2 regions of the Desulfitobacterium dehalogenans ATCC 51507 genome follow, and region 1 is predicted to be linked to the other one. Evidence: a T-box and tRNA genes for the amino acid it is inferred to sense, from the RefSeq annotation. Region 1 holds a T-box; the other holds one or more tRNA genes.
What was found. A T-box is a leader RNA that pairs with one kind of tRNA and senses whether it is charged. The one in region 1 lies ahead of serS (serine--tRNA ligase), so its partner is inferred to be a tRNA-Ser.
Positions count from the first base shown of each region.

Region 2: it has a tRNA-Ser gene. The T-box ahead of serS (serine--tRNA ligase) is inferred to sense a tRNA for this amino acid. The anticodon was not compared.

Region 1 covers NC_018017.1:1,514,439-1,519,030, forward strand. Annotated here, with positions in the region: gene DESDE_RS07325 (DUF2935 domain-containing protein) at 1-297, shown strand, start outside; gene DESDE_RS22020 (hypothetical protein) at 468-629, opposite strand; gene DESDE_RS22485 (hypothetical protein) at 678-1,136, opposite strand; T-box leader at 1,893-2,088, shown strand; gene serS (serine--tRNA ligase) at 2,174-3,454, shown strand; gene DESDE_RS07340 (Dph6-related ATP pyrophosphatase) at 3,617-4,279, shown strand; gene DESDE_RS07345 (DMT family transporter) at 4,357-4,592, opposite strand, start outside.
Region 2 covers NC_018017.1:28,310-32,901, forward strand. Annotated here, with positions in the region: gene DESDE_RS00145 (hypothetical protein) at 1-130, shown strand, start outside; gene DESDE_RS00150 (B12-binding domain-containing radical SAM protein) at 134-1,471, shown strand; gene DESDE_RS00155 (N-acetyltransferase) at 1,517-2,278, opposite strand; gene DESDE_RS00160 (aspartyl-phosphate phosphatase Spo0E family protein) at 2,435-2,605, shown strand; tRNA gene DESDE_RS00165 (tRNA-Ser) at 2,727-2,820, shown strand; RNA gene ffs (signal recognition particle sRNA large type) at 2,894-3,156, shown strand; gene dnaX (DNA polymerase III subunit gamma/tau) at 3,217-4,592, shown strand, end outside.

The DNA of each region.
Region 1 (4,592 bases):
AATTTTGCAAGGTTATTTTTTAATTTACGTGCCCAAACAGAGAGTGGTGCAAATCCTTTAGGTCAATTGATTGGCCAAGAAATTGCGGCTACAAGCAATTTGCGTAATTTTAAAGCTACTGCAGAAGAATTAATATTAGCTAACCGCATAAAGTCAATCATATTTCCTTTGCTTGCCGATCATCTCCTACGGGAGGCAAATCACTTCTTACGAATACTAGATACTTCTGGGAGAATCTTTGGTTTGAAAAACGAGTTGTCAGGACAATTAAAAATTCGTACACCTTCTTTATTCTAATCTAACGATCAAAAAGTAGTTAAAAAACAATATGAGTTGGCCTTAAAGCTTGTTTAAGGCCAACTCAAAATTTATATAAACACCATCGTTTAAGAATCGGCGATAAACATTTGATTCTGATAATTAATGAAATCCCCCATTCTTACCCGCCAGAATTAAAGGAGCTTATATTACCATAGAACATGTTGTTCTTTATGCTCTAAAATCATTTTCAAGGCAGTAATTATGAAAACAACAAAGATAAATGCCCCCAGCGATACCAACGGAGAGAAATAGGCAAAGGGTTGTGCGTATAAAAGTGTGCCGTGTGCCCATAAATCATATAAAGTCATGGTATCTCTCCTCTTGGCGAGCATAAGCTGGAAATCGTAACTCTGCGATTATAAACTGCACCTTATTTCATCAAGGAGCTCCTGATTTAGGCTTAGGATAAATTTAAAAATAATGCCACAGAGAAAAAGTCCGACAGACAGAAACATAATTCCAAGTTGCAGGGGAAAAGGTGCATATATATCTATAAATCGAATGAGACTTTTGATATTTTCATTGGGCTCTAAGGATTGTTTAATACTAAATTCTATGTGTCGCAAATCGATTGTCAAAAAACCGATTGAGGTGTGATCATCAATGATAGGAAAATATATAGACATGCGTGGAGTTAAATTGAAGGGATTTAAAGACGGCGTCACTGACTCATCTGTTGGCACAATATTTTCGTATTCTGAACGAACAGCCTGAACAATTTTATTCGCTCCGTCGGTTAAGACTAACCCCAAGGAAGCAAACATGATGAGCAATGTCAAAGGGATTGGAGAATTTAATTCTAATATTTTAAACATTAGATAGATGGTCTGATTTGGTTCTATCTGTTGGCGTCCGTAGACTGCTATTCTCTGAAGGTCAAGGATTGAAATGCCAATTGCTCTGTAGGGGGGGATAAAAAACCAAAAGAGAATTGTACGCGGACACAAGTTAAAAGGATCTAAGCGGTTATGGAAGTATTTTCGAGTTATTCGACAGAGTTTGGAATGGAATTCACTCTGCCAGTATCTCTTTAGAAAATAATAGCAATTCGGAAATCTATTAATAGATTTATCGGATGACATGAAAATCCCCCCCCCCCTTTTTATTCCTATGCAAAACTAAAAGGAGTCAATTATTTGGGGCACTGATTTTTCAATTGGGTTTTCAACATACCCTACTGTTCGGAGAATTAACCATGTCCAGAATAAAGAGTTTATGATGGCTATGACGGTAGGGACGGGCAACCATATTCCCCAAAATTTAGTTGTCGTTTTTGTATTGTCCGTTAAGCCCATGCTGTTCATATCTTCATCACCTTTGTTAAGATGGTAAGGTCAAATAGTTTCTAAAGATAACGTAACCCAGAATAGAAGAGAAAAGAAAGGAAAAAAACAACCATATAAGCCAGTAATATTGGACTAGGCGCAACGCAAAGTCATACACCAATATCATCCTTTTTTGATATTATATGGATTGACTTCGGTGTTGTTCGTAAAGTAGGAAAATGTATACACACGACCAAACTATAACAATTCTTCTTGTAAATTTATTTATAGATGCATATAATACATTTAATAGCGATGATAAAAACTAAGGTTTATAAATCTCCCAGAGAGCCGGTAGTTGGTGCGAACCGGTGAGAAATTAAACCGTTCCATTTTTTGAGCTGTCGGCGATGAGTCGAAGGGTGTGCCCTTTACAGCACTTTAGAGTGGTCAGTGTTATCTGACAATTTGGGTGGTACCGCGGATGCTTTCCGTCCCATATTATTTGTATGGGTTCGGAAGGCTTTTATTTTTCTAAACTCATACTGTTATCTCTAATGAAAAGAATATAGATGAGGAGGAAAATAATGTTAGACATTAAGTTGCTGCGTGAAAACACTGAGATCGTTAAAGAAAATATCAGAAAAAAGTTTCAGAATGAAAAAATCACCCTTGTAGATGAAGTTATTGCCTTAGATACTCAAAATCGGGAAGCGAAATCAAGACGTGATTATCTCAGAAGCAGAAGAAATTCAATCAGTAAAGAAATTGGTGTATTGATATTAAAAGGACAAAAGGATGAAGCTGAATCAGCGAAGGCAGACATAGTTGCTATGGCAGATGAACTCGCAGAATTGGAGAGAAAAATTGATGACTTTGACATCCAGATTCGCGAAAGGATGCTGATTATCCCCAATATTATGGATCCCACAGTACCAATCGGTAAGGATGATAGCGAAAATGTCGAAATTGAACGATTTGGTGAGCCTGTTGTACCAGACTTTGAGATACCCTATCATGTTGATATTATGGAAAAGTTTAAGGGTATCGATTTTGATAGTTCAAGAAAAACAAGTGGAAACGGTTTTTATTATCTTTGCGGTGATATAGCACGTTTGCATTCTGCGATTCTCTCCTATGCGCGGGACTTCATGATTGACAGAGGATTTACCTATTATATCCCCCCATTTATGATTAGAGGCAATGTTGTAAACGGTGTTATGAGCTTCTCAGAAATGGAAAATATGATGTATAAGATTGAAGGTGAAGATTTATATCTCATCGGCACGAGCGAGCATTCTATGATTGGTAAATTTATTGATACAATCCTAGATGAAGAAAAACTTCCTCAAACACTAACCAGTTATTCGCCGTGTTTTCGTAAAGAGATTGGTGCCCATGGCATTGAAGAGCGGGGTGTATACCGAATTCATCAATTTGAAAAACAGGAAATGATTGTGGTATGCAAACCGGAAGATAGTGCAGGTTGGTTCGAAAAACTATATCAATATACGGTTGAGTTTTTCCGCACTTTGGATATCCCTGTACGTACTTTGGAGTGTTGTTCGGGTGATTTGGCAGATCTAAAAGTAAAAAGTATAGACATAGAAGCGTGGTCACCGAGACAGAAAAAATATTTTGAAGTTGGTAGTTGCTCCAACTTGGGGGATGCACAGGCAAGACGTCTTTCTATCCGGATAAAAAGTAAAAACAAAGAAAACTACATCCCGCATACTCTTAACAATACAGTCGTAGCACCTCCAAGAATGTTGATATCATTTTTAGAAAATAATTTGAAGGAAGATGGTACCCTATCAATACCGAAACCATTGCAAATGTATATGGGGGGTAAAGAGTTAATCAAATAATTGCTGTTTGTTACCGCCACTTTTGTGGCGGTTTTTATTGGGGGAGTGATTTTACTCAGTCGCCAAGATTCACTGGATTCAGGGGGTATCTGCTTGTACACTAAGATATATATAGACAGTTATGAAGCTAAGCAAAAAATAGCATAAAGTAGGAGAGTGAATATGAATAAAGAGATAAAGTTCGCATCATCTTATAGTGGAGGAAAGGATAGTGTACTTGCGCTGTATCGAGCTATAAAGAGTGGGTGTGAGCCGGTAAGTTTACTGACTACTTATAACAAGAACGCCGGTCGTTCATGGTTTCATGGGGTTCCAGTAGAGGTTTTGAATAGAGTTTCACAGCTTATGGATATCCCTTTAGAACTTGTAAAAACAGGAGTGGGTGATGACTATACTAAAGATTTTGAAAAGGCACTCTTAAAACTAAAAGACAATGGCATTAATGCTTGTGTTTTTGGTGATATTGATATCCAGGCTCATTACGATTGGTGTGATGCTCGTTGTAAAGTTGCTAAGATAGAAAGTATATTTCCACTTTGGAATGAAAGTAGAAAAGAATTGGTTTACGAATTTATAGAAAGTGGTTTTAAAGCTGTTATAACTGTTGTGGATTCATCCAGGCTTAGTGAAAGGTTTCTAGGAAGAACCTTAACCAAAGACCTTATGGCAGAAATTGTAGCCGAAGGTGCAGACATTTGTGGAGAAGAGGGAGAATACCACACCTTTGTATACGATGGACCACTTTTTAAAGAACCTGTAAATTTTAAATTAAATGAAATAATAAGAAATGGTAATTATGCAATATTGCCTCTTTTATTAGAATGAAAATAAAAACGGCTAAGGGGGTACAATCGATCACCCCATTAGCCGTTTAATGTTTAGAAAGCGGTTTGGAGAAAATGTTATAAGCTGGCGAAGTTCGCTCCGTCGGAAGTTTTCACCGTTGACTTAGGATCGTTAGGCATCCGAGATAATTGCAGTACAGCAAGCCAGACTATGGCAAACCCAATCCATTGCCCTAGATCTATGGTTTGGTGCAGAATAAACCAGTTCAAAAGTAGGCCGGTTGCAGGGAATGCGAGTTCGGCGATGGTGGCATAAGAGGCTCGCACACCATTTAACCCGCGGTAATAGAGCA
Region 2 (4,592 bases), 1.5 Mb from region 1:
CGGATTTTATCTGATGATATTGAGTGAGCCTAACGGCATTGTCGAAAAGTTTACTCTGTTCATCGTCATACACTGGACAACGGTAGTGCTGGCAGACCTGGTTTATGTGCTGGTATGCAGATGGAGATAGGATATGAGAATCGTACTGATTCAACCTAAAATGAATAAAAGGCCTATGGATACTGATTTGAAGACTCGTATGGCTCCTCCTTTGTCACTGCTTACGCTGATGAGTCTTACACCTGAGGGTCATGAAGTGATCATGGTTAATGAAAATGTGGAGAAAATAGATTATCACTGCGGTGCGGAGATGGTCGGCATCACCATAACTTTGGATGTCATGCCCAGAGCAGCAGAGATTGCGAAAAAATTCCGCCGACTGGGAATACCTGTGGTGGCAGGCGGAATTCACGTTACGAGCAGTTCGGATGAGTGCAGCGGATATTTCGACGCTGTTTGTATCGGCGCTGCCGAGCGGGTATGGGCATCTATGATAGAAGATGCTGCACGGGGCAGGCTTCAGCAGGTTTATCATGACATGGCGGATTTTCGGGGAGATGAGATTGTCCCTCCGGCCTACAACAGAATCGATAAAAGCCGCTACCTCTATACAAACGTTATCACCACAAGCCGCGGCTGTCCCAACCGATGTGACTTCTGCTATAACAGCTGCCAAAACAGGATGTATATCCGTCGCCCTGTCGAGGATGTGCTCAGGGATATCGAATTCCTGGGAACCCGGCATATCCTTTTTATTGATGATAATTTTATCGGTGTGCCTTCCTACACTTGTGAATTACTTAATAAGCTGCGGGGAATGGACCTTAAATGGAGTGCGGCTGTGACCACTAAAATAGCCGACCATCCCGATTTGCTGGATCTAATGGCTGAGACGGGTTGCCAAAGTCTTTTTATCGGCTTTGAATCAATCAATAACTCGTCTTTACATGGGGTAAATAAGGACAATCACTTTGAGAAATATGAAAAGCTTGCCGCAGAAATTCACAGCCGAGGCATTATGATCAATGCCAGCATGGTATTCGGCCTGGACGGGGATGAACCGGATGTTTTTCAGAGAACACTGGATTGGCTGGTAAAGAATAAGATCGAAACCCTGACTTCCCATATTCTCACTCCATACCCCGGCACAGAGCTATATCGCCGAATGAAAGATGAAGGACGAATAACTGATCATGAGCTGTCAAAGTACAATACGGCTCATGTAGTATTTCAACCTAAAGGCATGACAGCGGAGGAATTGTACGAGGGTTACCTTTGGATATACCGGGAGTTTTACTCCTTTCCCAATATATTGCGCCGTATGCCGGAGCATAGAGCACAACGAAAATCTTATCTCTTATTTAATATTTTTTACCGCAAATTAGGCCGGTTCACATCGGCACTGGCGCGGATCGTCCCTATGGGGGCGGTAGGGCGGCTAGCGGCAAGAATCTCCTATAGGGTAAAATGACATGATAGGTCCAGCGGAGAGATAAAGATATCTGATACCCTGAACTCAGCAAATTTTCATTTTGATTAAAAGCTTGTCGAAGCTCTTTTCGGAAAGTATCTCGTTGGTAATAAATTTGCCGTTATAAAAAAGGGCATAGGTGGTAAATGGATTGGGTGCCTTTTGTCCCTGTTCCGTTGTATCAAGTTTAATGGCTTGAACAGCAAACCCTTTTGATGTTAGATGATTTATAAGGATCGGGACATATTTTTCAGTATGGGGACATTGGTTTGTATAATAGATAACCCAGCCTTTATGATCAATAAGGTCGTTTTTCACAAACTCTTTGAATTGGGGAATGTTTGCTTGGGCACTGAAGGGAAGATAGAGCAGTTCATAATAAGGAACCGCTTTATCTGCTATTTTAAAGCCTTTGTATTTCAGATACTTGGGATCAGAGAGAAAGGGCATTTTCTTCTCCGTAGATAAAATAACAATCCCCTCTTTCCCTTTTTCCTTTGAATCATTGATGCAGCGTTCCAGTAATAAATTAGCATATCCCTGACCTTTGTACTGTCCGGAAACCCAGAAGCAATTAATGAACATATAGTTATCGGCCACAATAGGGCACCACGCTTTTTCTGCAGGAATATATTCGATAAAAACTTTTCCACGTACATCTAATTTATCGAAGACCAATCCCTCGGATAAGCGTTTTCTGAGCCAATCTTTTTTTGATGAAACCCCGGATTCTCCTTTTTTATCGGTAATTGCACAGCAAATATGTTCGGAATCCAGATTGTCCAATGTTAATCTTTTAAACTCCATAAATTCCACCTCACTCCCATGGTTAATATTCGTCAGGACTACCCGCTTTCCTTGCTCTTATCGACATTTATTTACCTTATTATGGATTTAATTTCGTTGTTATTTGCATGTGAATCGATTAAAATCTTCTTGAAAGCAATTTCGGGAGGAATTAATGTGGAAAAGAGGTTATTAAAGAAGATTGAGGTGCTTCGTAGAAAATTGTATCGATATGCTACGACACGCAGCTTAGTTGATGATGAGGTCGTAGAGTTAAGTCAAGAGCTGGATCATCTTTTGAATCAATATCAGCGTTTGGATAAGTACAGACAGATGTCTTTTTGGTGATTTTACTGCTTATTCCATTGGCGGAAATATTATTTTATTCGTCTTTTATTGACATGTCTCTAATGTTAGCTTATAATAAGCTTCGTCACCAAATTTCATAGTCTTTTGACAAGACGAACACGGAGAGATGGCTGAGCTGGTCGAAGGCGCTCGCCTGGAAAGCGAGTACATGGGGTTGACCTGTGTCGAGGGTTCGAATCCCTCTCTCTCCGCCATAAGCGCATTTTAGCCAAGTTTGATTCGTTTCGTATTCGACTTTGGCTTTTTATTTTGTTATAATTGATTTGGCCGTGCTAGACGGGGAGGTAGCGGATCCTTGTACTCGCAACCCGCTTTAGCGAGGTGGAACTCCTGCATGAGGGCAGCGTTTGTGGAGCGGCCGGGGCTAATTGTGATGAGGTCTGGGTCTTGCGCAACAGAGCACTTCGAACCGTGTCAGGTCCTGACGGAAGCAGCACTAAGGAGCAAACTCTGTGTGCCGCAAGGTCGCCTAGGCTGAGCAGTGAATCTCGGATTCGTCCGGAAGCGTCTGTTCGAGTAAAGGTGCACGGCCTTAAATATTATCATAAAGGTGGTCTAGTACCATCTTTTTTGCGTAAGGTGGGAGCCCAATGGCTTATTTGGCCTTATACCGCGAATGGAGACCGAAGAATTTTAAAGATATGGTAGGGCAGGAGCATGTCACAAAGACGTTGATGAACGCTCTCGTGCAGAGTAAAGTAGCTCATGCCTACCTTTTAAGTGGACCGAGAGGGACTGGTAAGACCACTACAGCGAAGGTCTTGGCCAAGGCTTTAAATTGTGAGCACCGGGATGGGGTTGAGCCTTGCAATCAATGCCCTTCCTGTCTGAGCATCGATCAAGGAAGCGCGATGGAAGTCTTTGAGATCGATGCAGCTTCCAATCGGGGAATTGATGAAATCCGTGATTTACGGGATAAGGTTCGCTTAAGTGCCGGAGAAAGCAAATATAAGGTTTATATTATTGATGAAGTTCATATGTTGACTACCGAAGCCTTTAACGCCCTTCTCAAGACCCTGGAGGAACCCCCTGAGCGGGTGGTGTTTATTCTGGCTACCACGGAAGTCCATAAAATCCCCTTAACCATTCTTTCCCGGGTTCAACGCTTTGAATTCCATCGGATTTCCTTGGAGCAAATTTACAAACATTTAGATAAAGTATGCCAAACTATAGGTCGGGACGTGGATTCAGAAGCCCTCCAGATTATCGCCCAAAAATCTGAAGGGGGGCTGAGAGATGCTTTGAGCATTTTGGATCAGTGCCTCCTGCTGGATGGGAAGCTGGGAGTGGAGCAGGTCTATCAAGTCCTGGGAATGGTAGGGGAAGAATTCAGCGCCAAACTTGTGGATCACCTCTTGGCTAGAGACTATGCCAAGACCTTAGGTTTTTTAGGGGAAGGCATAAATCAAGGGATGGATCCCAGACAGATTATCCGCGAACTGTTGGATTATCTGCGGCAAGCTTTGCTCTATACTTCAACTCAAGCCTTCCCTCATATTGCGCCCCATCTTAAGGAGCATTTGGCTTTTCAATGCGAAACCATTGGACTCAAAACCCTATTGCAATGGATAGGAATTCTGCTTCAGGGAGAAAGTCAGTTAAAATATGCTGCTAATGCCCGTTTAGCGGCGGAACTTCTTTTGGTTCAAGTGATTTATGACTCCGGGCCCAGTTATGGCAAGGAATCTCCACAAGTTCTGGAACGATTGCAGGAATTAGAGGAGGAGATCAAGAACCTTTCTTCAGGGAAGAGTCGCAAAGAAAGTAAAGTAGAATCACCCAAGAAGGCCGAGGAGAGAAGTTCCGACCTACCGAGTCATAAAAAGCATGTTGAGTCTCCAGTCCAGGATAAACCTGTAAGTACCCAAGAAGGCAAAGATAGTTCTTCCCTGTCCTTTCAGGATGTCCAAGGGCATTGGGGAGAGGTTTTAGAGCAAGTAAGAAAACGCAAAAAATCCACCCATGC